DNA from 3 places in the Pseudomonas sp. A34-9 genome. Region 1 is predicted to be linked to each of the others. Evidence: predicted binding sites of a transcription regulator. Region 1 holds the regulator's gene; each other region holds the start of a gene.
What was found. The regulator sigma-54, encoded in region 1, starts transcription at its own class of promoters, with help from an activator protein. The targets are predictions, from matches to a motif close to ANTGGCATNNANNTTGCTNT.
Positions count from the first base shown of each region.

Region 1 (2,264 bases):
CATCAGCGCACTGATCGGCGCTTCGCAACCCTTGAGGCGGCAATGGGGGATGGCGATGCCGTTACCAAAACCGGTGGAACCGAGTTTTTCACGGGCAATCAACGCCTCGAAGACATCCTGCATGGCCAGATCCGGCACTTCGCGGGCGATCAGGTTGGCAATTTGTTCGAGGGCTTTCTTTTTACTGCCGCCCGGCACGTTCACGAGGGAACGGCCGGGGGTCAGGATACTTTCAAGTCGGATCATGGGTTAGGGATGTTAACGACCGGTCGCGCCCTGGAGGAGGCTCTGGGTCTTTTCCTTATGCTTTTTGAGTTGGCGATCCAGCTTGTCGGTGAGTGAGTCGATCGCAGCGTACATGTCAGTATCTTCTGCGTTGGCGACCACTTCGCTGCCGGGTATATGCAAGGTGGCTTCGATTTTCTGCTTCAGCTTTTCGACGCACATCGTGACTTGCACGTTGGTGATTTTGTCGAAATGTCGCTCCAGTCGTTGGAGTTTTTCCTCGATGTAGGAACGCAGAGGTTGGGTCACTTCCAGTTGGTGTCCACTGATGTTGACTTGCATACAGCTTCTCCTTCGTTGCCAGTGCATAAAGCGGCAGGCTGGATAGCCTGCCACTGGAACGCTGTAACGTGGCTTACATCAACCGCTTGCGTTCGCTCGAAGGCGCGATCCCGAGGGATTCGCGGTACTTGGCGACGGTGCGGCGAGCCACCTGAATGCCTTGTGCCTCCAGTAAACCAGCGATCTTGCTGTCACTCAACGGCTTTTTCTGATTTTCCGCGGCAACCAGTTTCTTGATGATCGCGCGGATCGCCGTGGACGAGCATTCGCCGCCTTCGGAGGTGCTGACGTGGCTGGAGAAAAAGTATTTCAGTTCATAAATACCGCGCGGGGTATGCATGAATTTCTGCGTGGTCACCCGGGAAATCGTTGATTCATGCATGCCGACCGCTTCGGCGATGTCATGCAGGACCAACGGCTTCATGGCTTCGTCGCCGTACTCCAGAAAACCGCGCTGATGCTCGACGATCTGGGTGGCAACTTTCATCAGGGTTTCGTTGCGGCTCTGCAGGCTCTTGATGAACCAGCGGGCTTCCTGCAACTGATTGCGCATGAAGGTGTTGTCGGCGCTGGTGTCGGCACGACGGACGAAACCGGCGTACTGGGCGTTGACGCGCAAGCGTGGCACCGATTCCTGATTGAGTTCGACCAGCCAGCGCTCGTTGTCCTTGCGCACGATGACGTCAGGGACGACGTATTCGGCTTCGGTTGACTCGATCTGCGAACCCGGGCGCGGATTCAGGCTCTGCACCAGTTCGATGACCTGGCGCAGTTCGTCTTCCTTGAGCTTCATCCGGCGCATCAACTGGCTGTAGTCGCGGCTGCCGAGCAGGTCGATATAGTCGGTGACCAGACGTTTGGCTTCCGCCAGCCATGGGGTCTTGGCAGGCAACTGGCGCAACTGCAGCAGCAAGCACTCGCCGAGGTTGCGGGCGCCGATACCGGCTGGTTCAAATTGTTGAATGCGGTGCAGGACGGCTTCGATTTCGTCCAGTTCGATGTCCAGTTCCGGATCGAACGCTTCGAGGATTTCCTCGAGGGTTTCATCCAGGTAGCCCTGATTGTTGATGCAATCAATCAGGGTCACGGCGATCAGGCGATCGGTGTCGGACATCGGTGCAAGGTTCAGTTGCCAAAGCAGGTGGCTTTGCAGGCTCTCGCCGGCGGAGGTGCGGGTGGTGAAGTCCCACTCGTCATCATCGCTGCTTGGCAGGCTGCTGGCACTGGTCTGGTAGACGTCTTCCCAGGCGGTGTCGACCGGAAGCTCGTTGGGGATGCGCTCGTTCCATTCGCCCTCCTCGAGGTTATCCACCGTCGGGGCAGTTTCCTGATAGGACGGTTCCTGGATCTCGGTATTGGGCTTCTGCTCGGCGTTGTCAGCCAAGGGGTCGGAATTGTCGAAGTCGTCGCCTTCTTCCTGGCGTTCGAGCATCGGATTGGATTCCAGAGCCTCCTGGATTTCCTGTTGCAGATCCAGGGTCGACAATTGGAGCAGACGGATGGCCTGTTGCAGCTGCGGTGTCATCGTCAGCTGCTGGCCCATTCTCAAGACTAGCGATGGTTTCATGGCAGGGGCTTAACACCTTATTCGCCGGCGCTATGCGCCATCCACTACAGGGCGCCGAAGCGCCAAACTTAAGCAAATTATATGCCTGAAACTGAAGTGTTTGCCTAGAGCGCTGTAACAATTAAAGCGT
Region 1 is NZ_CP119967.1:1,040,726-1,042,989, forward strand. It holds gene ptsN (PTS IIA-like nitrogen regulatory protein PtsN) at 1-246, opposite strand, end outside; gene raiA (ribosome-associated translation inhibitor RaiA) at 259-567, opposite strand; gene P3G59_RS04405 (RNA polymerase factor sigma-54) at 641-2,134, opposite strand.

Region 2 (2,264 bases), 1.1 Mb from region 1:
CGGTTTCTTCATCGGTCATGTCCGGCGCGATCTTGATCGCCAACGGCACATGTTTGCCATGACGCAAGGCCAGTTCGGCGCGGCGCGTGGCCAGATCAGCGAGCAATTGCTTGAGCGAATCGCCAAACTGCAGGCTGCGCAGGCCAGGGGTGTTCGGCGAGCTGACGTTGACCGTCACGTAGCTGGCGTGGGCATACACCTTGTCCAGGCAGATCAGGTAGTCGTCGACCGCGCGCTCGACCGGCGTGTCGAAGTTCTTGCCGATGTTGATGCCCAGCACGCCCTTGTATTTCGCCGCAGCGACCCGCGCCAGCAGGTTATCGACACCGAGGTTGTTGAAACCCATGCGGTTGATGATCGCCTCGGCTTCCGGCAATCGGAAAATCCGTGGTTTCGGGTTGCCTGGCTGCGGACGCGGGGTCACGGTACCAATTTCGACAAAACCGAAACCCAGCTGCGCGAAGCCGTCGATGGCCGCGCCGTTCTTGTCCAGACCCGCCGCCAGCCCCACCGGGTTCGGAAACTCGAGGCCCATGACCGTCACCGGTTTCTTCGCCGGCGCCTTGCACAGCAAGCCGTTGAGGCCCAAACGCCCGCCCGCGCCGATCAGATCCAGCGACAGATCGTGGGAGGTTTCCGGGGAAAGTTTGAACAACAGCTGACGGGCCAGGGTGTACATGGGCGGCGATGACTCGGGCGGCGAAAAGAGGCGGCGATTATAGCCGGGCATCGACCTGCGGCGCGAGGCGCATGCGCAAATCACTGGCACTGGCATATGCCTTGCACCCTCCTGGCTATCAGTGCGTCGGCCAATGACGGCAGGCGGGCAAGGACAATGGCGTCGTCTTCGGGATTTGCCTTGGCAAAGACCGGGACGGCGTTTTTTTTCGAGATGGCTTTATATGAACGAACCTTCGCCAGGGCCACTGGCCTGGGTCAATGGCAGCGATGCCCCGGAAAAGCGTGCAATCAACCTCGGTTTCATGGCCCTGAGCGATTGCGCTCCGCTCGTCGTCGCGGCCACACAGGGCTTCGCCCAGCCTTACGGGCTGACCCTGAACCTCAAGCGCCAGAGCTCGTGGGCCAACCTTCGCGACAAACTGGTGAGTGGCGAACTGGATGCCGCCCACAGTCTGTACGGCCTAATCTACGCCGTGCACCTGGGCATCGGCGGCGTCACCCCGGCCGATATGGCGGTGCTGATGGGCCTGAACCAGAACGGGCAAAGCCTCAACCTGTCACACGGCCTGCAACATCTGGGCGTGACCAGTCCTGAAGCGCTGGACCGCCACGTGCACCAAAGCCGCGCAAAACTCACCTTCGCGCAGACCTTCCCCACCGGCACTCACGCGATGTGGCTGTATTACTGGCTGGCGAGTCAGGGCATTCATCCATTGCGAGATGTTGATAGCGTGGTCGTGCCACCGCCGCAAATGGTCGCGCACTTGCAAGCCGGGCGCATCGATGGCTTTTGTGTCGGCGAACCGTGGGCCGCCAGCGCGGTGCAGCAGGATCTCGGTTTCACCCTCGCCACCAGCCAGACCATCTGGCCTGATCACCCGGAAAAAGTCCTTGGCTGCACGCGCGAATTTGTTGAGCAATACCCCAACACCGCACGCGCATTGGTCATGGCGATCCTCGAAGCCAGCCGTTTCATCGAACAAAGCCCGGAAAACCGCCGCAGCACCGCACAGTTGCTCAGCGCGCCGGAGTACCTCGATGCGCCGGTGTCGTGCATCGAACCGCGTTTTCTCGGTGACTATGCCGATGGCCTTGGCCATCGCTGGCAAGACCCGCACGCGCTGCGTTTTCACGGCAACGGCGAGGTGAATCTGCCGTATCTGTCGGACGGCATGTGGTTCATGACCCAGTTCCGCCGCTGGGGCTTACTGCGCGAAGACCCGGATTACCTCGCCGTCGCCCGCCAGGTTCAGCAACTGGACGTCTACCGCGACGCCGCCACCGCGGTCGGCGTCGCCGCGTGGGGCACCGACATGCGCAGCAGCCAGTTGCTCGACGGCAAAGTCTGGGACGGCAGCGACCCGGCCGCTTACGCGCGCAGCTTCAAACTGCATGCGCTGAGCGACAACGTCCCTCTTCTCGCCCGCCGCTGACAGGAGACCGCGAACATGTTGCGTATTCTGTTGATCAACGACACAGCGAAAAAAGTCGGACGCCTGAAAGCGGCACTGACCGAGGCCGGTTTCGAGGTGATCGACGAGTCCGGCCTGACCATCGACCTGCCTGCACGCGTCGAAACAGTG
Region 2 is NZ_CP119967.1:2,170,491-2,172,754, reverse strand. It holds gene P3G59_RS09740 (quinone-dependent dihydroorotate dehydrogenase) at 1-679, opposite strand, end outside; gene P3G59_RS09735 (CmpA/NrtA family ABC transporter substrate-binding protein) at 903-2,114, shown strand; gene P3G59_RS09730 (ANTAR domain-containing protein) at 2,130-2,264, shown strand, end outside.
Region 2: the regulator sigma-54 is predicted to act here: its motif matches at 768-787, upstream of P3G59_RS09735 (CmpA/NrtA family ABC transporter substrate-binding protein).

Region 3 (2,264 bases), 790 kb from region 1:
TGTGCGGGTGATCTGCGCCACTCAGGTGGACTTGTCGGAGCTGTGCGCGCGGGGCGAGTTTCGTCAGGATTTGTACCACCGATTGAACGTGCTCTCCCTACACATTCCGCCGCTGCGCGAATGCCTCGACGGGTTGACCCCACTGGTCGAGCATTTCCTTGATCAGGCCAGTCGGCAGATCGGCTGTTCGCTGCCGAAACTGGCGCCGGCGGCGATGGACCGGCTCAGTCATTACCATTGGCCGGGCAACGTGCGACAACTGGAGAACGTGCTCTTCCAGGCGGTTTCACTGTGCGATGGCGGTACGGTGAAAGCTGAACATATTCGTCTGCCGGATTATGGTGTGCGTCAGCCGCTTGGCGATTTCTCGCTGGAAGGTGGGCTGGATGAAATTGTCGGGCGCTTCGAGAAAGCCGTGCTGGAGCGCCTGTATTCCGAGCATCCGAGCAGTCGGCAACTGGGCAAGCGGTTGGGCGTTTCGCATACGACGATTGCCAATAAGCTCCGCGAATACGAAGTGGGCAAAGAGCCTGAAGCCTAAGATCAAAAGATCGCAGCCTTCGGCAGCTCCTACAGTTGGAATGCGGATTCCTGTAGGAGCTGCGGCACGCTGCGATCTTTTGATCTATTGCCGCGAAGCGGCATAACACCGCCGGTTTTTCGACTTCGATACATTTCCACAATCCCCGCAAAACCTTCCAAGTCCTTTGTTTACCGGGCCTTTGGCCGTCAGGAAAAAGTTGGTCTGCAAATTGCTTATGGCTCAGCAGTACAGCGGTGGGCGGCAAACGTCCGGCATGCAGAGGAAAGAGTGTGGACAAGTACCTTTATGTGGCAATGACCGGCGCCAGCCAGAACGCACTGGCGCAGAAGGCTCATGCCAACAACCTGGCGAACATCTCCACCAACGGTTTTCAGCGCGACCTGGAGCAGGCGCGTTCGATGCCGGTGTTCGGTGACAGCTTTCCGGCGCGTGCGTTTGCCCTGAGCGAACGGCCCGCCACCGATTTCACCCCGGGCTCGCTGGTGCAGACCGGTCGTGACCTCGACGTCGCGGTCACCGGTAACGGTTTCATTGCCGTGCAGAACCCTAACGGCGGCGAAAGCTACGTGCGCACCGGCAGCCTCAACGTTGACGCCCTCGGCGTTCTGCGTGCCGGCAACGGCATGCCGGTGATGGGCAATGGCGGTCCGATCGCCGTGCCGCCCGAGCAGCAGATCGAAGTCGGTGAAGACGGCACCATCAGCATTCGTGCGATGGGCGAAGGCCCGCGCGTCATGGCGGAAGTCGACCGCATCAAGCTGGTCAACCCGGACATCAAGAACATGAACAAGGGCCTTGACGGCTCGATCTACACCAAGGACGGCCAGCCTGCGCCGGCCGACGCCAACGTCAAACTGGTGTCGGGTTTCCTGGAGTCGAGCAACGTCAACGCCGTTGAAGAGATGACCTCGGTGCTGGCATTGGCCAAGCAGTTCGAGTTGCACGTCAAGATGATGAACACCGCCAAAGACGACGACCAGGCCATGGCTCGGGTCTTGCAGATCAGCTAATTATCAGAACGTCGCGCCGAAAAACAGGCGCACGAGGAGAATCGAATGCTTCCGGCTCTATGGGTTGCCAAAACCGGTCTGTCCGCCCAGGACACCAACCTGACCACCATTTCCAACAACCTGGCGAACGTGTCGACCACGGGTTTCAAACGTGACCGCGCCGAGTTCCAGGACCTGCTGTATCAGATCAAGCGTCAGCCAGGCGCCCAGTCGACTCAGGACAGCGAACTGCCGTCGGGTCTGCAAGTGGGTACCGGTGTGCGCATCGTCGGCACCCAGAAAAACTTCACCGCCGGCAGCCTGCAAACCACCGAGCAGCCGCTGGACATGGCCATCGACGGTCGCGGTTTCTTCCAGATTCTGCAGCCGGACGGCACCACGTCCTACACCCGTGACGGTACTTTCCACCTCGACTCCAACGGCCAGATCGTCAACGCCAGCGGTTTCGCCCTGGAACCGGCCATCGTCATTCCGAACGATGCTCAGACCTTTACCGTTGGCCGTGACGGCACCGTTTCCGTTTCCATCGCCGGTAACCCGGCTGCTCAGGTGATCGGCAACCTGCAAACCGCCGACTTCATCAACCCGGCCGGTCTGCAAGCCGTGGGCAACAACCTGTTCCTGGAAACCGCCGCTTCCGGCGCGCCGCAAGTCGGCACCCCGGGCCTGAACGGTTTCGGCACCACGCTGCAGAACACCCTGGAAACCTC
Region 3 is NZ_CP119967.1:1,829,697-1,831,960, forward strand. It holds gene P3G59_RS08165 (sigma-54-dependent transcriptional regulator) at 1-541, shown strand, start outside; gene P3G59_RS08170 (flagellar basal body rod protein FlgF) at 814-1,554, shown strand; gene flgG (flagellar basal-body rod protein FlgG) at 1,600-2,264, shown strand, end outside.
Region 3: the regulator sigma-54 is predicted to act here: its motif matches at 740-759, upstream of P3G59_RS08170 (flagellar basal body rod protein FlgF).